Regions from separate parts of the Microbacterium sp. cx-55 genome, predicted to be linked through region 1. Evidence: predicted binding sites of a transcription regulator. Region 1 holds the regulator's gene; the other holds the start of a gene.
The links. Region 1 encodes HrcA, which represses chaperone genes, less so after heat shock. Its sites were predicted from a motif close to TTNGCACTCGNNNNNNNCGAGTGCNAA; they were not measured.
Positions count from the first base shown of each region.

Region 2: a site for HrcA is predicted at 11,710-11,736, ahead of groES (co-chaperone GroES). Genes of this name have one in related genera too.

Region 1 is NZ_CP088261.1:1,753,320-1,767,807, reverse strand. Features, by position in the region: gene LQ938_RS08275 (ComEA family DNA-binding protein) at 1-507, shown strand, start outside; gene LQ938_RS08270 (ComEC/Rec2 family competence protein) at 512-2,872, shown strand; gene holA (DNA polymerase III subunit delta) at 2,882-3,910, shown strand; gene rpsT (30S ribosomal protein S20) at 3,973-4,233, opposite strand; gene LQ938_RS08255 (alpha/beta fold hydrolase) at 4,352-5,113, opposite strand; gene lepA (translation elongation factor 4) at 5,174-7,024, shown strand; gene LQ938_RS08245 (DUF1990 family protein) at 7,092-7,733, shown strand; gene hemW (radical SAM family heme chaperone HemW) at 7,733-8,947, shown strand; gene LQ938_RS08235 (carboxylesterase/lipase family protein) at 8,975-10,399, opposite strand; gene hrcA (heat-inducible transcriptional repressor HrcA) at 10,501-11,538, shown strand; gene dnaJ (molecular chaperone DnaJ) at 11,585-12,715, shown strand; gene LQ938_RS08220 (16S rRNA (uracil(1498)-N(3))-methyltransferase) at 12,719-13,459, shown strand; gene LQ938_RS08215 (HIT domain-containing protein) at 13,500-13,847, shown strand; gene LQ938_RS08210 (PhoH family protein) at 13,918-14,488, shown strand, end outside.
Region 2 is NZ_CP088261.1:696,313-710,800, forward strand. Features, by position in the region: gene LQ938_RS03305 (DUF4012 domain-containing protein) at 1-1,669, shown strand, start outside; gene glmS (glutamine--fructose-6-phosphate transaminase (isomerizing)) at 1,959-3,809, shown strand; partial or broken gene LQ938_RS03315 (holo-ACP synthase) at 3,967-4,314, shown strand; gene alr (alanine racemase) at 4,446-5,570, shown strand; gene tsaE (tRNA (adenosine(37)-N6)-threonylcarbamoyltransferase complex ATPase subunit type 1 TsaE) at 5,756-6,277, shown strand; gene LQ938_RS03330 (alpha/beta fold hydrolase) at 6,306-7,247, opposite strand; gene tsaB (tRNA (adenosine(37)-N6)-threonylcarbamoyltransferase complex dimerization subunit type 1 TsaB) at 7,382-8,059, shown strand; gene rimI (ribosomal protein S18-alanine N-acetyltransferase) at 8,059-8,766, shown strand; gene tsaD (tRNA (adenosine(37)-N6)-threonylcarbamoyltransferase complex transferase subunit TsaD) at 8,763-9,833, shown strand; gene LQ938_RS03350 (hypothetical protein) at 9,830-10,387, shown strand; gene LQ938_RS03355 (class I SAM-dependent methyltransferase) at 10,436-11,638, opposite strand; gene groES (co-chaperone GroES) at 11,823-12,119, shown strand; gene rarD (EamA family transporter RarD) at 12,295-13,269, shown strand; gene LQ938_RS03370 (ABC transporter substrate-binding protein) at 13,466-14,488, shown strand, end outside.

The DNA of each region.
Region 1 (14,488 bases):
ATGCTGCGTCCCGCGGGCGGTCCGGAGGTCGTGCCGCCCGCGGTGGCATCGAGTGCGCCCGGTGACGCCTCCGTGGCGAGCGGCCACATCTTCGTGCACGTTTCGGGTGCGGTGACCGAGCCGGGCCTGTATCAACTCGTCGCCGGCGCCCGCGCGTTCGACGCGGTGGCGGCAGCCGGCGGGTTCGCGGAGGGAGCCGATCGCGCGGCGGTGAACCTGGCCCGGACCGTCGACGACGGGGAGCAGCTGCACGTCCCGCTGGTCGGGGAGGCTCCGGACCCCGCGAGCCCGGGAGCGGCGGGTCCGCTCGCGGGCGGCAAGATCGACCTCAACACGGCCGATCTGGCGGGCCTCGACACGCTGCCCCGCGTGGGACCGGCGATCGCGCAGCGCATCATCGATTGGCGCACGGCGAACGGCCGGTTCACGAGCGTGGACGACCTGCTGGGGATACCCGGTATCGGCGACAAGATGCTGGCCGGTATCCGCGACCTCGTGACGGTGTGACGGCGTGACGGTGGATTCTCGAGCCTTCCGGATGGTTCCCGCCGCCGTCGCGACCTGGGCGGCGGCCGCGGCGTCGACGTTCTTCCCCGAAATGGCGGGCGCGATCGCGGCCGGATGCGGCGGACTGGTAGTCGTCGCTCTCGCGCTGCTGATCCGCATCCGGATGCGGCCGAGCACCCGCGCCGAGCGGGCCGTCGATCCGGTGACGGTTCTTGCGGTCGTCATCGTCGCGCTCGCGTTCGCCGCTGCGGCCGCCGCGACCACGGCGGTCGCGGCGCCGGCGCGCGAGGCGGCGGTCGCGTCAGCGACGTCGCGCGCGCTCGAGATCACCGCGCAGATCACGGCGAAACCCGAGCGATCGATCCTCGGGTGGCGCGTCGACGCCGTCGCAGAGAGCATCCGCGCCGGAGCGCATGATCTTCCTGCCGGCGTACCCGTCACGCTTCTTCTCGAGGAGCGCCCCGAGGGTCTCGACGTCGGCGCTCGGCTGCATGCCGACGCGACCGCGTTCGCGGCCGATGCGGGGGAGCGTGCGGTGCTGGTCGTTCGCGTCCGCCCGTCCGGAGCGGTGGTCGAACCTCCCACGGGGACGATGGCGGTCTTCGCCGGCCTCCGGGCCGCTCTTCTCGCGGCGAGCGGCGGTCTGCCGGCGCCCGGAGCCGGCCTGATTCCCGGGCTGGCGGTGGGCGACACCTCGCAGGTCGCGCCCGAGCTCGACGAACAGATGAAGGCCGCATCGCTGTCGCACCTCACGGCCGTGTCCGGCGCGAACTGCGCCATCGTGGTGGGCCTCGCATTCCTCCTGGCCGCGGCGCTCGGCCTGCCTCGGGGTGCCCGAGTTGCCGCCGGGCTGTTGACCCTCGGTGGATTCGTGCTCCTGGTGACCCCCGAGCCGAGCGTCGTTCGGGCGGCGACCATGTCGGCCGTGGCGATGCTCGCCCTCCTCCTCGGGCGGCGGGGCGCCGGGGTCGCGGTCCTCGCTCTGTCGGTGGCCGTGCTGCTCGCCGGGGATCCGTGGTTGGCGTCGTCGCTCGGTTTCGCCCTGTCGGTCGCCGCCACCGGTGCGCTCCTGGTGCTCGCGCCGCCGCTCGCGCGGGGCTTGGAACGTGTTCTGCCCCGCGCGGTCGCGGTTGCCCTGGCGGTGCCTCTGGCGGCTCAGCTCGTCTGCGGCCCGTTGATCGTGCTCATCACCCCCGGGGTCTCGCTGTACGGAGTCGCCGCGAATCTCCTCGCGGGGCCGGCGGCTCCGGCGGCCACGATCCTCGGGCTCTCGGCCTGCCTGGCCGCGCCGCTCCCCGCTCTGGCGGCGGGACTCACCGCGCTCGCCTGGGTGCCCGCGGCCTGGATCGCGGCGACGGCGGAGGCGGTCTCGGCCCTCCCGGGGGCGATCCTGCCGTGGGCGGAGGGTCTTCCCGGCCTCCTCGCTCTCACGATGGCCGGCGTGGCCATCACCCTCGTGATCCTCCGGCCGGGTCGGCGACGCATCGCTCTGGTTGCGCGCCGCCTGAGCGCGCTGGGTCTCCTGATCGCTGCCGGGGTGCTCGCGGGAACGGTCGTGGTCGCGGCCGTGATCGTGCCGATGCGCACACCCCACGACTGGCGGATCGCGATGTGCGACATCGGGCAAGGCGACGCGGTGCTCCTGCGTTCGGCGGGCCGGGTCATGCTCGTCGACACGGGGCCGGATCCCGATCTCCTCACGGGGTGTCTCGACCGGCTCGGGATCGGTCGGCTCGACGTCGCCGTGCTGACGCACTTCGACCTCGATCACGTCGGTGGTGCCGCGGCCCTCGCCGGTCGCACCGACCTCCTGGTGCACGGTCCGGTCGGTGAGGCGCAGGACGAACGCACGGTATCCGGGGTCGGGGCGGCGCGGACCGTCCAGGGCGAGGTCGGGATGCGCGGCACGCTCGGCGACGCGATGTGGCGGGTGCTGTGGCCGGCCTCCGCCGCGTTCCCGCCGGGCAACGACGCGAGCGTGGTGGTCGAGATCGAAGGGCCCGATCTGCCGCGCACGATCCTGCTCGGAGACCTCGGCGCCGACGCGCAGCGCGCCCTCCTTTCGTCGAGAGTGCTGCATCCGCCCTACCGCGTCGTGAAACTGTCGCACCACGGCTCGGCGGACCAGGAGCCGGCGCTCTATCGCGCCCTCGGGGCGGAACTCGCGCTGATCTCGGTCGGCATCGACAACGATTACGGGCATCCTCGAGACGAGGCACTCCGGATGGCGCAGAACCTGGGCATGAGCATCGCCCGCACGGATCAGGACGGTCTGGTGCTGGTCGGAACGGTGTCGACCGACATCGGCATCCGCCTGACACTCTGGCGCGAGCGGGCGCCGCCCGGCGTCGGTGGGGCTGAGTAGGCTGGAGCGATGGTTACTCGTCGACCGTCCGCCCCGCGGTCGGCCATCCCGCAGGTGTCATGGCGGGAACCCCGACCGGCGCCCATCGTGCTGATCTCGGGTCCCGAGGAGGTCTGCGCGGAGCGCGCGACATCGCGGCTTCGCGAGTACCTGCGCGCAGAAGACCCGAGTCTCGAGATCTCCGACATCGACGCGGCCGACTACACGGCGGGGACGTTGCTGGCGGTGAGCGCGCCGTCGCTCTTCGGCGAGCCCCGCCTCGTTCGGGTCAGCAGCGTCGAGAAGTGTTCCGACGCGTTCCTCGCGGAGGCCATCTCGTACCTCGCCGGTCCCCAGGACGGCGCGACGATCGTGCTCCGCCACACGGGGGCGAGCGTGCGTGGCAAGAAGCTCCTCGAGGCCATCCGCGCCGGTACCGGTGGCGGCATCGAGATCGCGTGCCCCGCGGTGCGCCGCGATTCCGACCGGTACGACTTCGCCGCGGGGGAGTTCCGCGAGGCAGGACGCCGGATCGCGTCGAACGCTCTGCGCTCGCTCGTGGCGGCGTTCGCCGACGATCTGACCGAACTCGCGGCGGCCTGTCAGCAGCTCATCGTCGACGTCGAGGGCGATATCACCGACCAGATCGTCGAGCGGTACTACGGGGGTCGCGTCGAGACATCGGCGTTCACGGTGGCCGACATCGCGATCGCCGGTCGCTACGGAGACGCGCTGGTGAGCCTGCGGCAGGCGCTGGCGTCGGGTGCGGATCCCGTGCCGATGGTCGCGGCGATCGCCATGAAGCTGCGCACGATGGCGCGGGTGGCCGGAACCCGCGAGTCATCCGGTGCCCTCGCGTCGCGGCTCGGGATGAAGGACTGGCAGGTCGATCGCGCGCGGCGCGATCTCGCCGGCTGGAACCAGGATGCGCTGGGGCTCGCGATCCAGGCGACCGCACGTGCCGACGCCGAGGTCAAAGGCGCCTCCCGCGACCCGGTGTTCGCCCTGGAGCGACTCATCACCGTGATTGCGACGCGCGCTCCCTATGGCTCCGCCTGAGACCGGCGCCAGAAATGACGAAGGCCCGTCGCGAACGACGGGCCTTCGAACAAAAGCGGTGCTTAGAGCGACGCGACCTGCTTGGCGATGGCCGACTTGCGGTTCGCCGCCTGGTTCTGGTGGATGACGCCCTTGCTGACGGCCTTGTCGAGCTTCTTGGTCGCCGTGCCGAGGGCCTTGACCGCAGCGGTCTTGTCGCCGGCGGCGACAGCCTCGCGGGTGCGGCGCACCGCGCTACGCAGCTCGCTCTTAACGGCCTTGTTGCGCTCGCGCGCCTTCTCGTTGGTCTTGTTGCGCTTGATCTGCGACTTGATGTTTGCCACGTGTGTCGTCGGACTTTCGTTTGAGAGAAATAGGATCGTGCCGGTCGGCGAAGAGGGCGCTTTCCGGCGGTCATGAGGGACGGGAAAATCCCCGCATGCAAGCCAAGGAACAACTCTATCAGGTCTGCGCGGAAACCCCGTGGTCCTGCGGGTCGCTCGCGTGCCGGGCATCGATCGTGGCGATGGCGAGCGCGAGGACGGCGTCGAACGCGGCGGGACGCATGGCGGTCACGAGATGGCTGGTGCGTGGCACGACGATCAGTTCCGCGTGCGGCGCGAGCCGGGTGAAGAGGCGTTCGTGGAGGCGGAGCTGGTCGTACTGGCCGTTGACGAACCAGAGCGGCACGCGGATGCGGGCGACCGCTCCCGCGACGTCGAGGGTGGCGAGCAGGCTCAGGGCGAGGTCCTGGGTGTCGAAGGCGTACCCGCCCGCGCCGAAGTCGGCGCGGGTCTCTTCCGGCAAAGTGGCGGCCAGCATCCGCTTCGTCATCCACATCCCGCGGTCGGGGAGCGCGTCGACGGTTCGTGCGAGCGCACGGTAGGTGCGGAGCCCGACACCGCGCGGGATCGACGTGCACGACGCCGCGACGAAGCCCGCGATGGGGGGCGGATCGATCGCACCCGCGTACTCGGTGCAGAGCAGACCGCCCATGGAATGACCCACCAGCAGCACCGGCCCGCGCTCAGCCGCCGTGCGCACGGCCCGATCGATCGTGGCGAAGGCCTCCGCCAGGGTGAACGTCTCCGCCATCCGCGTTCCGTGCCCGGGGAGGTCGACGGCCGTCGCGGTGATGCCCCGCGCCGCGAGGGTTTCAACCTGTGCCCGCCACATCGACGCGGACGTGCGGATGCCGTGGACCAGAACGACCTGCACCGTCATCCGACCAGGCTATGCGCGGGGAACACGGTCCACGGTCGCCGCCCGTAGAATCGACGGAACATGTCACCGCGCGCGCTTACGTCCCTGCAGCCGAGTGCGACTCCTCCCGAGTCGCTCCGGAACTTCTGCATCATCGCCCACATCGACCACGGCAAGTCGACCTTGGCCGACCGGATGCTGCAGATCACGGGCGTCGTCAACGACCGCGACATGCGCGCCCAGTACCTCGACCGCATGGATATCGAGCGCGAGCGCGGCATCACCATCAAGAGCCAGGCCGTGCGCATGCCATGGGAGTCGAACGGGCAGACCTACGCGCTGAACATGATCGACACCCCCGGGCACGTGGACTTCACCTACGAGGTGAGTCGGTCGCTCGCCGCCTGCGAAGGCGCTGTGCTGCTCGTGGACGCCGCGCAGGGTATCGAGGCGCAGACGCTCGCGAACCTCTACCTCGCGCTCGAGAACGACCTGCAGATCATCCCGGTGCTCAACAAGATCGACCTGCCGGCCGCCGATCCCGACAAGTTCGCCGCCGAGCTCGCCGGCCTCATCGGTGGCAAGCCGGAAGACGTGCTCCGCGTGAGCGGTAAGACCGGCCAGGGCGTCGAAGAGCTGCTCGAGCGCATCGTCGCCGAGATCCCCGCCCCCCAGGGTGACCCGAACGCCGCGGCCCGCGCGATGATCTTCGACTCCGTCTACGACGCCTACCGCGGTGTCGTGACCTACGTGCGCATGATCGACGGCAAGCTCGAGCCCCGCGAACGCATCCAGATGATGTCGACGCGCGCGACGCACGAGCTGCTGGAGATCGGCGTCTCGAGCCCCGAGCCGACGCCGTCCACGGGTCTCGGCGTGGGCGAAGTGGGGTACCTGATCACGGGCGTGAAGGACGTGCGCCAGTCGAAGGTCGGTGACACGATCACGACGGCCCGCAAGCCCGCGACCCAAGCCCTGCCCGGATACACCGACCCCAAGCCGATGGTGTTCTCGGGTCTCTACCCGATCGACGGCAGCGACTACGCGATCCTCCGTGAAGCGCTCGACAAGCTGAAGCTCTCGGATGCGGCGCTGGTCTACGAGCCGGAGACGTCGGTCGCGCTGGGCTTCGGCTTCCGCTGCGGGTTCCTGGGGCTCCTGCACCTCGAGATCGTGACCGAGCGTCTCGCTCGGGAGTTCGACCTCGACCTCATCACGACCGCGCCGAGCGTGATCTACGAGGTGCAGACCGACACCGGGCAGACGGTCACGGTCACGAACCCGAGCGAGTATCCGGATGGCCGCGTCGCCTCCGTATCCGAGCCGATGGTCAAGGCCGCGATCCTGCTGCCGAAGGATTTCGTGGGCACCGTGATGGAGCTCTGCCAGTCCCGTCGCGGCACACTGCTCGGTATGGATTACCTGAGCGAGGAACGCGTCGAGCTGCGCTACAACATGCCGCTCGGTGAGATCGTCTTCGACTTCTTCGACCAGCTGAAGAGCCGCACGCAGGGGTACGCGAGCCTCGACTACGAGCCGTCGGGACAGCAGGAGGCCGATCTCGTGAAGGTCGACATTCTGCTGCAGGGCGACAAGGTCGACGCGTTCAGCGCCATCGTGCACCGAGAGAAGGCGTACGCGTACGGCACGCTGATGACCGAGCGCCTGCGCAAGCTCATCCCGCGCCAGCAGTTCGAGGTGCCGATCCAGGCGGCCATCGGCGCGCGGATCATCGCCCGAGAGAGCATTCGCGCCATCCGCAAGGACGTGCTCGCGAAGTGCTACGGCGGCGACATCACGCGAAAGCGCAAACTGCTCGAGAAGCAGAAGGAGGGAAAGAAGCGCATGAAGATGGTCGGTCGCGTGGAGGTCCCCCAGGAGGCGTTCATCGCTGCGCTCTCGGGCGATGTGGAAACCAAAGACAAGAAGTAGTGGCGGGGCGCGCTCCGGAGGATGATCGCCGGGCGTGCCGCGAACCACCACGGTTAGGCTGAGGGATATGCGCCGCGGGACCTTCCGGGACGAGACCGTCGACTATGCCGCCGTCGGGGCGACCCAAGCATCCGATCTCATGCAGTACCCGCCGGAACGCAGTCTTCCGGCCCAGGAGTCGTGGAAGATCGGCAGCGGCGAAGATCGCTTCCGCGCCGCGGGCGAGGCGTTGCTGTCGTGGCGCGCGCTGCGCGACGGGGGTCTGGAGTTGCGCGACATTCGTCCGGCCGCCGGGCCCGCCTACTCGGGTGTGAGTTTCGACGACGAGGGTCAGCCGATCGCGCCGAGCCGTCTGGACGCCGACCTGCGCTTCGACGCCGACGGCACGCCGTACGTCGGCGCGGGCGCGACGGTGCACGTCCACGGCCGCGTGGGCGGCATGAGCGTGGATGCGGAACTTCGCGTGATCTTCGTCGTGGAGGAGAAGCGTCGCATCGGTTTCGCGCTGGGCACGGTCGAGGGCTCGGTGGTGAGCGGCGAGGAGTCGTTCATGATCGAGTGGCGCAGCGACGATGAAGTGTGGTTCACGGTGCGCGCGTTCGACCGCCCGGTGGCGCTCGCGTACCGGATGCTGCCGGTGCTGGTTCGGCGTCGGCGTCGCGAGCTGTTCGGCCGTTACCTGCGGGCGATCTCGCCGATGTACACCTGATGTCGCCCTCGGTTCTTCCCGACGGTGACCCGGTTCCGGCCGACGGCGCATTGCCGCACGGTGTCGTCGCCGATCCGGAGGTCGACTTCGGCGTCTACCTGCACGTGCCGTTCTGCCGGGTGCGCTGCGGGTACTGCGACTTCAACACGTACACCGCCGAGGAGCTCCGCGGAGAGCGCCGCGAGGACTACCCCGATTCGGTGTCGCGGGAGATCGCGATGGCGACGCGGGTGCTCGGTGAGCACCGCCGGCCGGCTCAGACCGTGTTCTTCGGGGGCGGCACCCCGACCCTCCTGCCGTCCGGATCTCTCGCTCGGATGCTGGGCGACGTGCGGGACGCGTTCGGCATCGCGCCCGGCGCGGAGATCACGGTCGAAGCCAATCCCGACACGGTCTCGGTGGAGTCGCTGCAGGAGCTCGCGGATGCGGGTGTGACGCGCGTCTCGATCGGGATGCAGTCGGCCGTGCCGCACGTGCTGGCGGCGCTCGACCGCACTCATGATCCGGCGAACGTCGCGCATGCGGTCGCCGCGGCGCGCGCCGTGGGCCTCGCGGTGAGCCTCGACCTGATCTACGGCGCTCCCGGCGAGAGCATCGAGGACTGGCGCACGTCGGTCTCGACCGCGCTCGCTCTCGAGCCCGATCACCTCTCGGCGTACGCGCTCATCATCGAAGACGGCACCCAGCTCGCCCGCCGCATCCGCCGCGGTGAGGTGCCGGCGCCCGACGACGACCTGCAGGCCGACATGTACGAGCTCGTCGACGATGCGGCCGCCGCCGCGGGCTTCGACTGGTACGAGGTGTCGAACTGGGCGCGCACGCCGTCGCAGCGCTCGCGCCATAATCTCGCCTACTGGCGGGGCACCGACTGGTGGGGCTTCGGTCCCGGTGCGCACAGCCACGTCGCCGGCGTCCGGTGGTGGAACGTGAAGCACCCCGCGGCGTACGCGCAGCGCCTGGCGCAGGACGTGTCGCCGGCGGCGGCGCGGGAGGTTCCGGATGCCGAGGCCCGCACCCTCGAGCGGATCCTGCTCCAGTCGCGCATCCGCGAGGGGTTGTCGATGCAGGCGATCCCCCCGGTACGGCGAAGCGCCGTCGCGGGGCTCATCGCCGACGGCCTGATCGAGGGGGCATCCGCCATCGGCGGTCGCATCGTGCTGACACGGCGCGGCCGGCTCCTCGCCGACGCCGTCGTCCGCGCGCTCACGGAGTGACCCGCACGGACGTGCGTCGACCGTCGGTCAGGACCGGCTGAGCGCGTGCAATGCCGCGGCGCGGGGGAGCGGCACGGGCGATGAGTCGACGTCGTAGCGCTGCACGGGGCCGTCTGCATCCGCCGTCCAGGTGTCCCAGCCGGGCGAGCCCGTGAAAGCGAATCGCACCCACTCGGCGTGCATCCGCTGCGCGAGCGAAACGGGAGCGTCCGGGCCGGCGAGTGCGATGGATGCGTCGTCCTGGACGCCGTCGAAGACGAATCCGATCTCCAGTGCGTGTGCCGCGCGAAGGTCGCGGACGGGGCTCTGCCAGGCGAACTCGTAGACCCAGGTGGGGGCGGATCGCGCCGAGGCGAGCTCGATCGCCGGCACGCGGAGCACGCGGTCGGTGAACACCTGACCGAGTCGCTCGGCCGAGGAGGCGGACGGGAGCGCGTCGCGGTACGCCCGCCAGGCCCGGAACGGCACCTTCATGCCGAGGAGGGCGACGGCAGGGGCGACTCGGTTGAGACGCTGCAGGGCGTCGGGCGTGAACCACAGCCGGTACTCGTCGGTGTTCGTGCCGATCAGCAACGGGAACTCCGCATCCCCCACGGCGGTGCGCGGACTGACGGGCAGGCTGACCGGATCGAGTGCGATCGTGTGCCCGGGGGCTGATCGCAGGAGCGAGCTGCGGGCGGCGAGTGCATCGCGTGCGGCGACGAGACGCTCCGGCGGAACATCCGCGAACGCCTCCCGGGTGGCGGGGATCCCGAGGTGCTTCGCAATGGCGGCGGTGACTCGCGCGGCGCGTTCGACGGGTTCTGCATCCAGCGGGCCGCTCTGCACGATGGCGCCCGCGAGGGCGCCGCGGACGTCCGGCCGGGACGCGAGCGCCGCAACGATCGCGCCGCCCGCCGATTCGCCGAAGATCGTCACGCGGGCGGGGTCGCCGCCGAAGGCCGCGATCTCGCGCTGCACCCAGTGCACGGCGGCGGCGGCGTCTTCGAGCCCGAGGTTCCGCGGCACGCCGTCGAGGACCGAGAATCCCTCCGCGCCGAGGCGGTAGTTGATCGAGACGAACACCACGCCGTCGCGCGCGAACGATGTGCCGTCGTACGACGGCAGGGCGCTCGTCCCGCGCTCGAGAGCACCGCCGTGGATCCACACCATGACGGGCGCTCCCGCCGCATCCTCGGGGGCCCAGATGTTCAGCGTGAGGATGTTCTCGCCCGCGATCGCCACGGACGGGAGCAGCTTCCCGATCGCGCCGGGGTACGGGGACTGGGGTGCCGTGGGTCCGAAGTCGGTCGCGCGGAACTCGCCATCCCACGCGGGAACGGGCTGCGGCAGGCCGAAGCGGTGTTCGCCGAAGGGCGGCAGCGCGTAGGGGATGCCGAGGAAACGGCGGATTCCCGCGTCGCTGCGTCCGGCGATCGTGCCGCCGGTCGTGGGTACGGTGGTGTCGTTCATCAGGGCCTCCGCCGCGAGTCTACGGACCCGTCATCTGCCCACCGCGCGAACGACCGGTTAGAATTGGCACTCCCCGTACACGAGTGCCAGGAAGGATCCGCATGGTCAGCGAACGTGGTCTGGATGTCCTCCGCGCGATCGTGCAGGACTACGTGGAGACCCGAGAGCCGGTGGGCAGCAAGTCGATCGTCGACCGCCACTCGTTCGGTGTGTCGGCGGCGACGATCCGCAACGACATGGCGCTCCTGGAGGACGAGGAACTGATCGTCGCGCCGCACACCTCGTCGGGTCGCGTGCCCACCGACAAGGGCTACCGTGTCTTCGTCAACCACCTCGCCGAGCTCCGCCCGTTGACGACCGCGCAGCGGAGCGCAATCACGGCGTTCCTCGACGGCCCCGCCGACCTCGATGACCTGCTGGCGCGCACGGTTCGCGCGCTCACCCAGCTCACCGGTCAGGTCGCGCTCGTGCAGTATCCGTCCTTCGAGCGTGCGAACATCACCCACGTCGAGCTCGTGCACCTCGGGGGGTCGCGACTCGTCGTGATCCTCGTCACCGACACGGGCCGTGTCTCCCAGCGCGTGGCGTTCGCGCCCGATGAGCTCGACGAGACGGTGGTCGCACAGCTGCGGACGTCGGTGTCGGCACTCGTCACCGGAGCGTCGGTGCGAGAGGGCACCCGCCGGGTCGAGGCAGCCGTCGCCGCACCCGCCGTACCGACCCGCGCGGACGGCGCGCTGCGCGCCATCCTGCGCGTGGTGGGGGAGGAACTCGACGAGTTCCGACAGGACCGGCTCGTGATGGCGGGGGCGGCGACGCTCGCTCGCTCCGAGGGCGACTTCCGGGGCAGCATCTACCCGCTCCTGGAGGCCATCGAGGAGCAGGTGACGCTCATGCGGCTGATGAGCGAGATGGTGGCCGACGGGCAGGGACTGGCTGCATCGATCGGGCGTGAGAACGCATCGTTCGGCCTGGTCGAGGCATCCGTGGTCGCCAGCGATTACGAGGCCACGGTGGGGCAGGCCCGCATCGGCGTGCTCGGCCCCATGCGCATGGACTACTCCAGCAATCTGGCGGCGGTGCGGGCTGTGGCCCACTACCTCAGCCGACTGCTGGACGAAGACGACCGGGCGCGCTGAGCGCTCGCAGACGATCTCCGCGCACGGCGCGGACGGGAAGGCGAAAGTGGCTGACCACTACGAAGTACTGGGCGTCTCGCGCGAGGCGACCACGGATGAGATCAAGAAGGCGTACCGAAAGCTGGCCCGCCAGCTGCACCCGGACGTCAACCCCGGTGACGATGCGGCCGAGAAGTTCAAGCTCGTCACGCACGCGTACGACGTGCTGAGCGACACCGAGCAGCGTCGGCGCTACGACATGGGCGGCGACTCCGGTGGGTTCGGCGGAGGCGGCGGCGCGAACTTCGGCGGCTTCGGCGACATCTTCGAGACGTTCTTCGGCGGAGGCGGAGGCGGTGGCGGCCAGGGTGGTCGAGTCCGCGCCCGGTCGCGCGCCGAACGCGGCCAGGACGCCCTCGTCCGCGTCTCCCTGGAGCTCAGCGACGTCGTCTTCGGGGCGCACCGCGACCTCGAGGTCGACACGGCCGTGCTCTGCGAGACGTGCGAGGGCGGATGCTGCCAGCCGGGCACGACCCCCGTGACCTGCGACATCTGCCACGGCTCCGGACACGTGCAGCGCACGGTCCGCAGCCTGATCGGCAACGTCGTCACGAGCGCGCCGTGCGCCACCTGCCAGGGCTACGGCACCACCATCCCGTACCCGTGCGCCACCTGCCAGGGACAGGGTCGCGTGCGCGCTCGTCGCACCGTCTCCGTCGACATCCCGGCCGGGGTCGAGACGGGTCTGCGTCTGCAGCTCCCGGGCTCGGGCGAGGTCGGACCGGCGGGCGGACCTCACGGCGACCTGTACCTGGAGATCACCGTCACACCTCACGAGGTCTTCAGCCGTGACGGCGACGACCTGCTCGCGACCCTCGATGTGTCGATGCCCGATGCCATCCTCGGAACGACGACCCGCATCGAGTCGCTCGACGGACCCGTCGATCTCGAACTGCGCGCGGGCGTGCAGGCGGGAGACGTGCTGACGATCAAGGGGCGAGGCATCACCCCGCTCCGTGGCACGCAGCGCGGCGACCTCCGCATCGGAGTGCACGTCGTGACGCCGACGCGCCTGGACGCGAAGGAACGCGCGCTCATCGAGGACTTCGCGAAGAAGACCAAGGCTCCTGCTCCGAGGCTGTCCGAGTTCCAGCAGGGATTGTTCGCCAAACTCCGCGACCGCTTCCGGAACGGGTGACCGGTGGCGCTGCACTTTCTGGTCGAGGATGCGGCCGCGGCCGCAGTCGGTGACATCGTCGCGCTGACCGGAGCCGAGGCCCACCACGCCGCCTCGGTGCGGCGGGTGCGCCCGGGCGAAGCGGTGACGGTCGGCGACGGCTGTGGCCTCTGGATCGAGGGTGCCGTGGAAGACGTGACGCCGCGCGAAGTCACGGTGCGCGTCACTGCGCGTCGGCACGTGCCGGCGCGCACGCCGCGTCTGGTGCTGGTGCAGGCTCTCGCCAAGGGCGACCGGGATGAGCTCGCCATCCAGGCCGCCACCGAACTCGGCGTCGATGCGATCGTGCCCTGGCAGGCCGTGCGCAGCGTTTCCCGCTGGGGCGCGGAGAAGGCCGAGAAGGGTCGCGTCCGCTGGGCCGGCATCGTCCGGGAGGCGGCGAAGCAGGCCCATCGCGCGTGGATTCCCGAGGTGGAGCCGGTAACGACGACCGCCCGGATCGCCGCGCGCGCCGCCGCATCCGTGGTCCTCGTTCTGGAGCCCACCGCGTCGGACCGCTTGACCGACGTCGTCCGCGAGTTCGACGAATCGGTGACCGAGGTGCTCCTCGTCGTCGGGCCCGAGGGCGGAATCGACCGCAGCGAGCTCGACGCGTTCGCCGCCGCCGGTGCGCGTGCGGTGCGGCTCGGGGAGAGCGTGCTGCGCACGTCGACGGCGGGCCCGGTCGCGTTGGCCGCGTTCGAGGTCGCGCGGGGGCAGTGGTGACGCTCCGCCGACGGCGGGACGCCGTCGGTAGACTGGACGAATGAGCGAGCCCTCCGTCTTCACGCGCATCCTGCAGGGCGAGATCCCGTCAGAGATCGTCGCCGAGACCGAGCGAGCCTTCGTCATTCGTGACATCGCGCCGCAGGCGCCGGTGCATCTGCTGGTGATCCCGAAGACCCAGCAGTACCGCGACGTCGTCGAACTCGCCGCTGGAGACCCCGCACTGCTCGCCGAGGTGGTCGACCTCGCCCACCGGGTCGCCGCCGAGCACGCGGACGGCGAGTTCCGCCTGGTGTTCAACACCGGAGCTTCGGCGGGCCAGACCGTGTTCCACGTGCACGCCCACGTTCTCGCCGGCGGACTCGACGAGGTGAGCACCGGTGCCTGATCCCGGCGTTCCCGCATCCGGGGGAGATGAAGACCGCACCGTCGAACGTCTGCTCGCGGACGGCATCGCGATGGTTCGCGTCCTCGGTCCGCAGGACCGACTGCTCCGCGTCGTCGAGCGCGAACATCCGACCGTCGATGTGCATGTCCGCGGCAACGAGATCACCCTGTCGGGGACGGCGGCCGACGTCGCCGCGGCGAAGAAGCTTGTCGAGGAGTTGCTCACTATGACCCGTGACGGACACGACGTCGGCCCGGCCGACGTGACCTCGGCGGGACGGATGCTGCGCGCGGACGGCGACATCCGCCCGTCCGAGGTGATGGGCGAGGCGATCCTGTCGTCCCGGGGTAAAGTCATCCGCCCGAAGACCCTCGGTCAGAAGGCGTACGTCGATGCGATCGAGGAGAACACGATCGTGTTCGGCATCGGTCCGGCCGGTACCGGAAAGACGTACCTCGCGATGGCGAAGGCGGTGCAGGCCCTGCAGCGCAAGGAAGTCAGCCGCATCATCCTCACGCGGCCGGCGGTCGAGGCGGGGGAGCGGCTCGGGTTCCTGCCGGGCACGCTGAACGACAAGATCGACCCGTACCTGCGCCCGCTCTACGACGCGCTCAACGAGATGCTCGATCCCGACATCGTGC
Region 2 (14,488 bases), 1.1 Mb from region 1:
GGTTCGCGCGGTGCAGGCCCGAGAGCATTTGGCCGCAGCGGCGGATGCGGCGGCTCAGGCCTCCGCGCTCCTCGCGGGCGGAGACGTCGACGGGGCCGAGACGGCGATCGCGGCGATGACCGATCACGCCGCGCGCGTCGACGTGGGGGCGGATCCGGTCTGGCGGCTTGCCGAGACGGTGCCCGGGGCGGGCGCGAATCTCGCCGCGGTGCGCATCGTCTCCGACGGTCTCGCCCGTCTCGGTGGCGACACCGCCGTGCCGCTTCTGTCGGTCGCGCGGGAGCTCCGCGGCGTCGATTCGGCGCGCGCGAACGAGGTGCTCGCGGCGTCGGCGGATGACCTCGCGGGTGCGGATGACGCGGTCGGCGCGGTGCGGGACGAACTCGCGGGCCTCGACCGCAGCGCGCTGATCCCGGAGGTGAGCGGCGGCGTCGACACGCTCGACCGGGTGCTGGCGGAGGCGGGTCCGCTCACGAAGGGCGCCGCGGAGGCGGCCGCCCTCCTGCCGCCGCTGCTCGGCATCGACGAGCCGCGCACCGTGCTGGTGGCAGTGCAGAACACGGCGGAGCTCCGGACGGGTGGGGGCATCACGGGAACGTTCATCCAGCTGGATGCGGAGGGCGGACGGGTCGCGGTCACCGGCATCCGGGACTCGTCGTCGTTCGCGCCCGTCGCTGAGCCGCTCCTTCCGCTGCGGGCGGGCGAGCAGCGTTCCTTCGGGGACGGCATCGGACGCTTCGTGCAGGACGCCTCGATGACGGCGGACTTCACGCTCACGGCGCGCCTCGCCTCGACGTGGTGGGAGTCGGCGACCGGGGTCGTCCCCGATGCGGTCGTGTCGGTCGATCCGCTCGTGATGGCCGCCGTTCTGCGGGTAACCGGCCCGGTCGACTCGATCGCCGGCACGTTGACCGCCGACGACATCGTCGACCGGCTGCTGGTCACTCCGTATCTGTCGTCGACGCCGGAGGAGCAGAGCGACCAGTTCGCGGATGCGGCCACCGCGGTGTTCACCGCGCTCGTCGAACGAGCGGACGTGCTCGGGCTGGTGGAGTCGCTCCGCGCACCGCTGGCCGAGGGGCGGGTGTCGCTGTGGAGCGCGCGCCCCGCCGAGCAGGAGATCATCTCGCGGTCGGCTCTGGCCGGGCCTCTCGCCCGGCAGGAGCAGGCCGGCGATGACGCGTTCGCGGTCTACTTCAACGACGCCACCGGCGGCAAGCTGACCCCGTATCTGAGCGTGGGCCTCGGCGTCGCGACGACGACGTGTCGCCCCGACGGCCGGGAAGACGTGAGCATCACGGTCGATCTTGGGAGTGCTCTGCCGACGGATGCGGCCACCGCATTCCCCGTCAGCGTGACGGGCGGAGGGCTCTTCGGCGCCGCTGTCGGCGATATCGCGCCCACGGTCACGGTCGTGACGCCGCCGGGCTGGTTGCCCGGAGGGGTGTCGCTCGACGGGGACCTGGTGGCGAGCGTCGCCGTCGAGGATGGCGAGCGGCTGGCCGTCACCCGCCGCACCGACCTCGCGCCGGGGCGTTCGCGCACGCTCGTCTTCCGGTTCATCGCACCGGATGGCGGCGATGTCGAGCCGGTCCTGATCCACACGCCGCTTCTGACCGAACCGGGCGCCGCTCGGGTGGCGGCCGCGGAACCCTGTGCGTCGAGCTGAGCGAGGGCGGAGGAGTCGGATGGTGCGTTACGGCGCTGCGGCTTTCCTGCGGGGCACGGATAGGAATACCATAGGGGTGCCGCCATTCTGAGCACCCGCACCGCCCCCAGCGGTGACGCGGGCGATTCGTCCCCAACGCTTGTCCGCAGGGCGCCGGGCGGTTTCGCGGACCCTCTCGAGCTATCCAGTCCCCACTGGGACGCTCGAGAGGGTCCGTTCTCTCTCCGTCGCGCCACGCCCACGTTCCGACCGGGCCGGCTGCCAGGCCCACTCGCCTACGATTGACCCCATGTGTGGAATCGTCGGATATGTCGGTCCTCGGCCCAGCCAGGACATCCTCATCGCCGGGCTCGCCCGGCTCGAGTATCGGGGGTACGACTCTGCGGGGATCGCCGTCATCGACGGCGAGGGTGCGCTCGGAATGCGCAAGCGCGCCGGCAAGCTGAAGGTCCTCCGCGACGACCTCGCGCAGACGCCGCTCGGCGACGGCACGACCGGCATCGGCCACACCCGGTGGGCGACCCACGGCGGCCCGACCGATGCGAACGCGCACCCTCATCTCGCCGACGACGACAAGCTCGCCGTCATCCACAACGGGATCATCGAGAACTTCGCCGACCTGAAGGAAGAGCTCGTGAGCGAAGGCTACGAGTTCCGCAGCGAGACCGACACCGAGGTCGCCGCGATCATGATCGGCCGCGAGTACGCCGTGTCGAAGGACCTCGTGCAGGCCTTCCGGGCGACGGTCTCCCGCTTCGAGGGCGCGTACACGCTGCTCGCGATGCATCAGGATCAGCCGGGACTCGTCGTCGCGGCGCGCCGCAATTCGCCGCTTGTGATCGGTCTGGGCGAGGGGGAGAACTTCCTCGGATCCGATGTCGCCGCCTTCGTCGAGCACACGCGCAACGCGCTCGCGATCGGCCAGGACGAGATCGTCGCGATCACGCCGTCCGGCGTGGAGGTCACCGATTTCCGCGGTGATGTGGTCGAGGTCGAGCCGTTCGAGGTGACCTGGGACGCCGCCGCCGCCGAGAAGGGCGGATGGTCCTCGTTCATGGCGAAGGAGGTGTCCGAAGAGCCCGAGGCCGTCGCGAACACCGTGCGCGGCCGCATCCGGGACGGCATCGTCCGGGTCCCCGAGCTCGACGGACTCGACGACCTCTTCCGCGACATCACCCGCATCATCGTCATCGCCTGCGGAACCGCCGCGTACGCCGGCCAGACCGGCAAGTACGCGCTCGAGCAGTGGGCGCGCGTTCCCGTCGACGTCGAGCTCGCCCACGAGTTCCGCTACCGCGACCCGGTGATCGGCCCCGACACGCTCGTGGTCTCGATCAGCCAGTCCGGCGAGACGATGGACACGCTCATGGCCGTCAAGTACGCCCGCGAGCGCGGCGCGCGGACGCTCTCGATCTGCAACACGCAGGGCGCCACCATCCCGCGCGAGTCCGACGCGATCGTCTACACGCACGCCGGCCCCGAGGTCGCGGTCGCATCGACGAAGGCGTTCGTCGCGCAGATCACGGCGCTCTACCTTCTGGCGCTGCATGTCGCGCACGTGCGCGGTTCGCTCACCGACGCCGAGATCGCCCGTCACGTGCACGAGCTCGAGGCCGTGCCGAAGAAGATCTCGCGCATCCTCGACGAGGAGCAGGAGCGCATCACGCAGCTCGCCGGCTGGATGGCCGACACCCGTTCGGTGCTGTTCCTCGGCCGGAACGTGGGCTACCCGATCGCGCTCGAGGGGGCGCTGAAGCTCAAGGAGATCTCGTACATCCACGCCGAGGGCTTCGCCGCCGGCGAGCTGAAGCATGGACCGATCGCGCTCATCGAGCCCGGCCAGCCGGTCTTCGTGATCGTCCCGTCGCCGCGGGAGTCGTCGCTGCTGCACGACAAGGTCGTCTCCAACGTGCAGGAGATCCGGGCGCGCGGCGCGCGCGTGATCGTGATCGCGGAAGAGGGCGACGCGTCGGTGCTCCCGTTCTCCGACGAGGTCATCCGCATCCCGCTCGCCGGTGCGCTCTTCGAGCCGCTGCTCGCGGTCGTGCCGCTGCACATCTTCGCGATGGGCCTGGCAACCGCCAAGGGCCTCGACGTCGACCAGCCCCGCAACCTCGCGAAGTCCGTCACCGTCGAGTAATCCGCGAGCTCTTCACCCGCGAGACTGCACTTTCGCGGCGAGACGTTGGTCGCAGGCCGCAGTCTCGCGGCGCCACTGCAGTCTCGCGGGATGGAGGCGCCCCGCGGGGCGCGGATAGAGTGGCGGATGCGGTGGGCCGCCGCATCCGGGAGGACACATGATCGTCGGCATCGGCGTCGACATCGTCGACATTCCGCGGTTCGAGCAGACCCTGCTGCGCACACCGCGGCTGCGCGAACGCCTGTTCTCGGTCGCCGAGCAGGCCCTCAAACCGCGCTCGCTCGCGGCCCGTTACGCCGCGAAGGAAGCGCTGATCAAGGCGCTCGGCGGGTCGGACGGCGTGCACTGGACCGAGATCCAGATCACCCCGGAACCGTCCGGCCGGCCGTGGTTCACCCTCACCGGGTCGACCGCGGAGGTCGTGGCGGCGCGCGGGATCGTGACCCTGCACCTCTCGATGAGCCACGACGCCGGACTCGCCACGGCGTACGTCGTCGCCGAGGGTGCTGAGTCGCTCCGCGCCGCGTCCGTGGTTCCGGATGCGGGCGACGCTGCGGCGGGCGACGCTGCGGGATCTCCGGATGCGGGCGACACCGCGACGGGTCACGCGGTACCGGGCGAGGGAAAGGACGCGGCATGAGCACGCTGCCCGCGGGGGTCATGCGCGAAGCCACGATTGACGTCGGCGCGATAGAAGACAACGTCCGGCAGCTGCGCCGCATGGTCGGCGTCGATGTGCTCGCCGTCGTGAAAGCCGACGGCTACGGGCACGGCGCCGGACGCAGCGCCGCGGCGGCTCTGGCCGGCGGGGCGAGTCGCCTGGGCGTGGCCGATGTGCCCGAGGCGCTCGCGCTCCGCCGCACGGGCATCGACGCCCCGATCCTCGCGTGGTTGCACGCGCCCGGGGCGACCTTCGGTGAAGCAGTCGAGCGCGGCATCGACCTGGGCATCTCGAGCCTCGATCAGCTGAACGCGGCCGCGGCGGCCTCGACCGCCGACCGGCCCGCGGTCGTGCACCTGAAGCTCGAGACCGGCCTCGGCCGCAACGGCCTCGCGGCCGGCGAGGACCGGGTCGTCTTCGCGGAGGCCGCGCGGCTGGAGCGGCTCGGCCGCATCCGCGTCGATGGCATCTTCAGCCACCTCTCCAACGCGTCGGCGGATGCGGACCGCACCGCCCTCGCGCGATTCCACGACGGTGTGGCGGCCGCGAGTGCCGCCGGACTCGCGCCGCGCGTTCACCATCTCGCCGCGACCCACGCGGCGATCGACCTGCCCGAAGCGCGGCTGAACTGCGTCCGCATCGGCATCGGTCTGTACGGGCTGTCGCCGTTCGCGGACCGGAGTTCCGCGGACCTCGGCCTGCGTCCGGCGATGACCCTGCGTGCGTCCGTCGCCGCGGTGCGCCGCGTGGGCGCCGGGCAGGGGGTCTCGTACGGCTACGACTACGTCACCGAGCGCGAAACGACGCTCGCCCTCATCCCGGTCGGGTACGCCGACGGGGTGCCGCGGCAGGCGTCGGGCGCGGGACCGGTCGTCATCGGCGGACAGCGCTTCCGTGTCGCGGGTCGCATCGCGATGGACCAGTTCGTGGTCGACGTCGGCGACGCCGTCGTGTCGGTCGGCGACGAGGCGATCCTGTTCGGCGATCCGACGCTCGGCGCCCCCGCCGCGTCGGCATGGGCGGATGCGGCGGGCACGATCAACTACGAGATCGTCACCCGGATCGGCGCCCGCGTCACCCGCCGTCAGGTCGCGTCGTGAGCCGCCGCGTCCCCGGCGGCACCCCCGCATCCGACCGCGAGACGGGATCTTCGCGCCGAGACAGTGGGGTAACCCCTCCGTTTCGGCGCGAAGATCCCGTTTCGGCGGAGGTGGATGCGGATGCGGGGCCGGATGCGGATGCGGACGCGGGGCATGAAGCGGGCGCGCTCAGCGTTGGAGATCACATGGCACAGGACACGCAGACGACCGGACTCGACGACCTCCTCGGGCAGCGTGAGATCGATTCGCCCGACGCGATGGAACAGCTCGGGCGCGACATGGGCTCCCGGCTGCGCGCGGGCGACGTGCTGGTGCTGACCGGCCCGCTCGGTGCCGGAAAGACCACCCTCACGCGCGGGATCGCCGAGTCGCTCGGTGTCCGCGGCCCGATCCAGAGCCCGACCTTCGTGATCGCGCGCACTCATCCCTCGCTGGTCGGTGGCGTGCCCCTCGTGCACGTCGACGCGTACCGTCTGGGCTCCGCAGCGGAGCTGGACGACCTCGACATCGACTTCGCCGGTTCGGTCGTCGTCGTCGAGTGGGGCGCGCCGTTCGCGGGAGCCGTCACCGATTCGTGGTGGGAGGTCGAACTCGACCGCGAGTGGCACGGCCGCGGCGTCGACACCGCGTGCGGCACGTACTCGCAGGCGACGCTCGCGCTCGACGCCGACACCCCGCGCCTCGTGACGATCAGCCGCCGCCCCTGACGCCGCTCGCCACCCCGGGCGGCGTCGGTCAGGCGGTGACGCGGCGGTAGTCCCGCCAGCGCGGGTCCGTCCCGCCCGCGGCGCCGAGGCCGAGGGCACGGAGCGTGGCCACGGGCTGTTCCACATGGGCGAAATGCCCGGCGGACCGCATCCGGACCTCGCGGAAACGGGGGACGATCGCGGCCAGTCGGGCCTGCTCATCCGCCGCGGCGAAGACGTCGCGTTCGCCGCGCACCGACACCACGGACGCCGTGATGGTGCGCCACCTGGCGGTGTCGTAGGCCGCGGCGAGGCGGGCGGCACCGCCGAACGCGACCGGCCGGATCTCGTCGGCCAGCGCGGAGATCACCGAGGGGTCGATGCGGTCGAGTCGCGCGAAGAGCGGGGCGGCGAGGGGCCGCAGCAGTCCCACCCGATCGAGGCCGCGCAGGAGGTCGGGTGCGCCCGCGCCGAGCCCGGAGAGCGCCCGCATCGCGAGCAGCATCCCCGCGAATCCCGGCACTCGTGCGGCACGGGCGAACGGCCGGCGGACCACCGCCTGCACCCCGGGGCCGCTCGGCGACACGAGTCCGACCCCGACGGTCGCCTCGGGCTCGCGCGCCGCCAGGTCGAGGGCGACGAATCCGCCGAGGGAGTGTCCGACGACGCGCCAGCGCTCGAATCCCTGCGAGCGAACCATCGCCGCGAGCTCGGCCGACACCGCGCCGATGTCGTCGACGGTGCCGGCGCTGTCGCCCCATCCGGGCAGGTCCGGGATGATCACGTCGGTGAGCGGGGTGCCCAGACGATCGGATGCGGCGATCAGCGGCGTCCACGTCGTCCACGACCCGGCGGCGCCGTGCAGCAGCAGCGTCGCGACCTCGCCGCGTTCGCGTCCGGCGTGCACGGTCATCCGGCCCAGCCGGGTTCGTCGCAGCCCCAGGGCGGCGGCGCTCGTGCGGAGCGCGGTGAGGCTCGTGTCTCGGTGCATACCCGCTATTCGTTGCGGCGGGGGCCGCGGATTGGCGCCCGGCGCGCGGATGTCGGCACGCTGACCCACCGGCATCCGTCCCCGCGGTCGAGCCTCGCCGACGGGGGACGCAACCGGCCGGATACCCTGGAGGGGTGATCCTCGGCATCGACACCTCCCTCGGCACGGCGGTGGCACTCGTCGACCCCGACGGTGTCGTGCGGGCCGAGGTCGCGAGCGACAACCCGCTCGGCCACGCGGAGGTGATCGGCGATCTTCTCGTGCAGGCGACGGAAGCGGCCAGAACGACCGCCGCGCACGGCAGCGGGCTGCCCGCATCCGGTGACGACCCGATCACGCACGTCGTCGCCGGCATGGGGCCCGGTCCGTTCACGGGGCTCCGGATCGGGATCGCCGCGGCGCGGACCTTCGCCCTCGCGCGTGCCATTCCGGTGATCCCCGTGCCGAGCCACGACGCGGTCGCGCTCGGGGTGCTGCTGGCCGCGGCGTTCGAGGGAGCAGAAGCGGGCCGGTTCGCCGTCGTCACCGACGCACGGCGCAAGGAGTTCGCCTACACGGTGTATCTCGGGCTCGACGATGACGGCCTGCCGGTACGGGTCGCGGAGCCGGCGCTCGTGCCCCGTGACCTGCTCGATGACCGGCTGCGCGAGCTCGACGCCGCGCGGATCGAGGCGACCTCGGTCTCGGCGGCCCTGCTCGCCATCACCGGCGCGCGCGCGGTCGCGGCTAGGCGCAGCCTCGCCGGCCCCGAACCGCTCTACCTGCGTTCGCCCGACGTCACCGTCGCGCACGCGCCGAAGCGGGTCTCGTGATGCGCGACGTGGCGCCGCATCCGCAGGCCGGCGTGATTCGGGAGGCGACCGCCGACGATCTCGGCGCGATCATGGCGCTCGAGCGGGCCTCGTTTCCGACCGACGCCTGGAGCACCGCGATGATGCGCGCCGAGTTGGCGTCGCCGCACGGCCGCTACCTCGTGCTCGAACGTGACGGCGTGTTCGCCGGGTACGCCGGACTCCGCTCGGTCGCCGGCGCCCCCGACGCCGACATCCAGACCATCGCCGTGTCCGAGAGCGAGCGGGGGCGCGGGAGTGGCCGGATGCTGCTGCGCGCCCTCATCGGCATCGCGCACGAACGCCGCGCGCGGACGGTCTTCCTCGAGGTCCGCGACGACAACCCGGTCGCGCAGCAGCTGTACGCCTCGGAAGGCTTCGTCGAGACCGGCCGCCGCCCGCGGTACTACCAGCCCGACGACGTCGACGCGATCGTGATGACCCTCGACGTGCCCGCGTGGGCGGCCCGCCCGGTCCCGCCCGCCGCCGCGGCTTCGGCCGCACCCGCTCCGGTCGCTCCGCCCGCGACGCCCGCCCCGGCCGCGACGCCGTCACCGGTTTCGGAGATGTCACCGGATTCGGATGCGGCGGCCCGCACGCATCCGAATCCCGTCACATCTCCGAATCTCGTAACACCCGCCGCCACCGGCCCGACACCCGCCACCGCGGACGGAGGAGGCCCGACATGACCGCATCCGAACCCCTGGTTCTCGGCATCGAGACGAGCTGCGATGAAACGGGCATCGGCATCGTCCGCGGCCGTACGCTGCTCTCCAACACCATCGCGAGCTCGATGGACGAGCACGCGCGGTTCGGCGGGGTCGTTCCCGAGGTCGCGGCGCGCGCGCACCTCGAGGCGCTGCAGCCCTCGATCGAGGCGGCGCTCGTCGATGCCGGCGTTGAGCTGGGTGACATCGATGCGGTGGCGGTGACATCGGGCCCGGGTCTCGCTGGTGCCCTGATGGTCGGTGTGGGCGCCGCGAAGGCGCTCGCCGTCGGCCTCGGAAAGCCGCTGTACGCCGTCAACCACCTCGTCGGACACATCGCCGCCGACATCCTCGACGCCGACGCGCCGCCGCTGGAGTACCCCACCGTGGCCCTGCTGGTGAGCGGCGGGCACACGTCTCTTCTGCTCGTTCGCGACCTCACGACCGACGTCGAGCTGCTGGGGGAGACGGTCGACGACGCAGCGGGCGAGGCGTTCGACAAGGTCGCGCGCATCCTCGGCCTGCCCTACCCGGGCGGTCCCGAGATCGACCGTGTCGCCGCTGCCGGCGATCCCGCCGCCATCCGCTTCCCCCGCGGACTCACGCGCGCATCCGACATGGATCGGCATCGCTACGACTTCTCGTTCTCGGGGCTGAAGACGGCCGTCGCGCGGTACGTGGAGCAGACTCCGGAGCCGTCCGTGCCCGACGTTGCCGCATCGTTCCGCGAGTCCGTCGTCGATGTGCTCGTCACCAAGGCGCTCGATGCGTGCGCCCGCTTCGGCGTCCCCCGCCTGCTGCTCGGCGGCGGCGTGATCGCGAACCGGCGGCTCCGCGATGTCGCCCTCGAGCGCGGTTCGGCGGCGGGCGTGGCGGTCCGCATCCCGCCGCTGAGCCTCTGCACCGACAATGGCGCGATGATCGCCGCGCTCGCCTCCGAACTGATCATGTCGGGGCGGCGCCCGTCGACTCTGTCGTTCGGCGCGGATTCGACGCTGCCGGTCACCGAGATCCAGGTCGCCGAGTCCCCGGCGGTGGTCCCGGCATGACCGAGCGGGAGGCGGGACCGGAGACGGATGCGGCGGATGCCTCTGCGCAGCCGATTCTGGCCGCCACCGAGGCGCTCGCTCCCGAGACGGCGCGGCCGCGCCCCCCGGCGCCCACGGTCCTGACCTCCGTCGAGGCGCCGTCGACCGACGTGGAGACGCCTGTCGCCGAGGCCGTTCTGCCGGGCACGCACCGCGGCGGTTTCACGCGCCCGCCGACCGCGCCCCTCGCACTCGCATCGTTCGACGCGAACGAGCCGCGGATCGAGCTCGTGCCAGCGACGGGAACGTCGGTGGCGCCGATCGCCGCCGTTCGACCGGCGAACCTGGCGGCGATCGGCCTCGGCTTCGCCGTCGTCGGACTCATCGCGTCGTTCGTCGTCGGCCTCGCGCTGCCGATCGCGCTCAGTGGGCTCGTGCTCGGCGCGCTGTCTCTGCGACGCCGCGCCGAGTCGCGTCAGATGGCGATCTGGGCGATCGCGCTCGGCGCGCTCGCGGTGATCTACAGCGCCGGATGGCTGGCGTGGGCCGCGTACCGCGCCGGATGGTGGGGCTGACGGCGCGACGGCGCGCTCGATCGTGGGGCTGACGGCGCGACTGCGCGCTCAGCCCACCCGGTCGGCGAGCAACGCGCGACGCCGCCCACCCGTGCGGGTGAGGATCAGCGTCGCTCCTGCGTCGCCCGAGAGCTTCAGCCGCGTCCGCAGCGTCGCCGGGTCGATGTCCACGCCGCGCTTCTTGATCTCGAGGCGCCCGATGCCCCGTTCCTTGAGCGCCCGGGCGAGCTTCTTCGTGTCCAACGGCAGTTCTTCGCGGATGCGGAACGACTGCACGAACGGACTCGTGACGGCCGCATCCGACGTCAGGTACGCGATCCTCGGGTCGAGCATCCCGGCATCGAGCGCGCGCGCGACGTCTCCGATCAGGCGCGCGCGGATGACGGCCCCCTCGGGCTCGTGCAGGAACTCCGCGAGCTCGCGCGGCGGGGCGTCCTCGGTGTCGCCCGCGGCCGTCAGCTCGTGGGCCTGATCCCCCCGGATGACGAGCGCCGCGCGCCGCACCCCCTCGCGGGCGAGCGCCCCCGACCACAGCACGAGCTCGATCGTCGATCCGTCCACGCTGATCCACTGCGCCTCGGCGGCCTCCGGAATGTCGGCGCGCTCGAAGCCGGGGCCGAGTTTGATGCCGGTGGGCACGCGTTCGGCCAGCGCGAACGCCCAGTCGAGCGACGGTGTGTAGTCCGAGGCGCGCAGGCGCGTCGTGTCGTCGTGGCCGGCGCTTCGACGCGCGGGGTCGAGCCACACGGCGTCGATGCCCTCGAGCGGGGTCTCCTCCGCGCGGGAGTGGAGCACGCGGATGTCATCCCCGAACGGCGCCAGGTTGTAAGCGGCGACCGCGGCGGTGACCTCGTCGGCGTCGACGGCCGTCACCCGCATCCCGAGCGCCGCGACGCCGAGGGCGTCGCCGCCGATACCGCAGCCGAGGTCGGCGACGTGCGTGCGTTCGCCGCGGGGCGCGAGCGCCGCGAAGCGGGCGGCGTGCCGGGCGGCGATCCCGAGCCGTGTCGCCTGTTCGAGACCTGCCCGGGTGAACAGCATCCCGTCGGCGAACTGCGCGAACTTCGCGCGCGCCCGCGTGCGGAGCCGCGCCTGCGTCACCACGACCGCGACGAGCTCGGGGGAGTGCCCCTGCGCTCGCAGCCGGCCGACGGCGGATGCGGCGTCGTCGGTGGACTCGACCGTGCCGACCTCATCGAGCAGCCGTAGGCCCTCGGGGGTAAGCAGCGTGCGCAGGTCCGCCATCTCCATCCCGCCAGCCTACGGTCGGCGGCGCGTCCGCTGTCGTGAGGCGGGCTCGTGGCGTGGCGAGCGGGCGCGGATTGGCACTCGCGTTGCACGAGTGCCAGGACGCCTCTAGACTTGCGTTAGCACTCTCGATGTGAGGGTGCTAATGAGTCTTCCGTTTCACGAAGCGAGAAAGAAGAGGTAGACCGTGTCGGTTTCCATCAAGCCGCTCGAGGACCGCATCGTCATCCAGCAGGTCGAGGCAGAGCAGACCACCGCGAGTGGTCTGGTCATCCCCGACACCGCCAAGGAGAAGCCCCAGGAGGGCGAGGTCGTGGCTGTCGGCCCCGGCCGCATCGATGACAACGGCAACCGCGTTCCGCTCGACGTCGCCGTGGGCGACCGCGTCATCTACAGCAAGTACGGCGGAACCGAGGTCAAGTTCGGTGCCGACGAGTACCTCGTGCTCTCGGCCCGCGACGTGCTCGCGGTCGTCGTTCGCTGACGATCCTCTGACGAAGGGCCCGACCACTCCGGTGGTCGGGCCCTTCTCTTTTTCGCGCCCCTCCCTGGGGAGAGGCGCAGCGGGAAGAGCGCGGTGGCAGGATCCCGCGGGTGATCGGCAGCACACCGGATGCGGCGCCGCATCCGGTGTCCTTCCCCCGCCGTAGGCTGAGGAGGTGACTCCGAACGCCTCCGCAGACCAGACCACCGCGGGCGGGCTGTACGCGTTCGGCGCCTACTTCCTCTGGGGATTCCTGCCGCTGTACTTCGTGCTGCTGGCACCGATCGGCCCTTTCGAGATCGTCGCGTGGCGCATCCTGCTCTCGCTGGTGTTCTGCGCGCTGCTGATCCTCGTGACCCGGTCGTGGGGGCGGCTGGTCGCGATTCTGCGCCAGCCCCGGCTGCTCGGGCTCACGGCGCTCGCGGGCGCCCTCATCTACGTCAACTGGCAGGTCTTCCTGTACGCCGCCCTGAGTGGGCATGTCATCGAGACGAGCCTCGGGTACTTCATCAACCCGATCGTCACGGTGCTGCTCGGTGTTCTGCTGCTGCACGAACGTCTCCGTCTCACGCAGTGGATCGCGATCGGCCTCGCCGCGGTCGCGGTCGGCGTGATCGTCGTTGGCTACGGCGTGTTCCCGTGGATCGCGCTGTCGCTCGCCTTCTCGTTCGGCTTCTACGGACTCGTGAAGAAGAAGATCGGCCCGGCCGTCGATGCGGTCAGCGGGCTCACCCTCGAGTCGGCCTGGCTGACCCCGGTCGCGCTCGTGCAGCTCGGTGTGGTGGCCGCGACGGGTGGCCTTCTCGTCGTCTCCGTGGGCATGCCGCAGACGGCGCTTCTTGCGGCCGCGGGCATCGCCACCGCGACGCCCCTGCTCATGTTCGCCGCCGCCGCCCGGCGCGCCCCGTTGAGCCTGCTCGGCATCATGCAGTTCGTCGCTCCGGTCCTGCAGTTCGTCATCGGAGCGTGGCTGCTGGGCGAAGAGATGACGACGGGCCGCTGGATCGGATTCGCGATCGTCTGGGTCGCCCTGATCCTGCTGACCACCGACTCGCTCCTCGCGGCGCGCCGCACACGACGCGGGCGAGCGGATGCGGCGGCCGCCCGCGAGCGCGACGACGCGCCCTCGGATGTCGCAGAACTGACGTGATCGCGCGGCGAACGGGCACGACGGGGGTTCGCAGAGGTGCTCGCTCACGCAGAGGAACTCACAGCAATTTGATAACGATTGAGTAGCGAAACCTTCCGTTAACACATCGCAACATGTGCGACGCGGTCCCTTGGCTAGGTTTGTCACAATTCGCGCGGCGACGAGCCCGCGTTTCCGACTCTCACCAAGGAGCACCATGCGCGCTTTCCCGCGTTCCGGTACCGCAAAGGTCCTGGGCGGCATCGCCCTGATCGGCGCGAGTGCACTCGTTCTGGCCGGATGTAGCGGCGGCGGTGGCAGCGATGCCACGTCGACCGAGGCAGCCGGTTCGGACTTCCCGATCGACTGCGACGCGGCCCAGCCCGCGTCCTACACCCCGGAGTTCAGCTCGACCTCCGAGGGCCCCGGCACCGACCTGACCTACAAGATCGGTACCGCTCTGCCGGTCACCGGCAACCTGGCGTTCCTCGGACCGCCCGAGATCTCCGCCACCCAGTACGCGACCTCCGAGGTCAACGCGGCTGCTAAGGGCGTCACGGTCGACCTGATCCAGGGCGACTCGGGTGACACCGACAACAAGGCTTACGAGACCGAGATCCCCCGCCTCCTCGGCGAGGGCGCGACCGCCATCATCGGCGCCGCATCCTCGGGTACCTCGCTGCAGTTCATCGACCAGGTCATCGCGGCCGACGCGATCCAGTTCTCCCCGGCCAACACGTCGGCAGCCTTCACCGGCTACGAGGACAAGGGCCTCTACTGGCGCACCGCCCCCTCGGACGTGCTCCAGGGCGAGGTGCTCGGCAACCTGATCGCGGCCGACGGCAACGAGACGCTGGGCATGATCGTGCTCAACGACTCCTACGGCACCGGACTCGCGTGCTTCACGAAGGCCGCCTTCGAGGCAGCCGGCGGATCGGTCGTCGCGGCGTCGCTCTACAACACGGGTGACACCAACTTCTCGGCCCAGGTCGAGGACGTCATGGCGGCCAACCCCGACTCGATCGCCCTGATCACCTTCGAAGAGGTCAAGACGATCATCCCCGAGCTGCTCGGTGCAGACTTCCCGGCCGACAAGATGTACCTCGTCGACGGAAACCTCGCTAACTTCGGCGATGAGTTCCCCGAGGGCACCATGGCGGGCGCGAAGGGTACGTACCCGGCGGTCGACCCGGCCACCACGGCGACCTTCCGCGACAACCTCCAGTCCTTCTGGACCGGT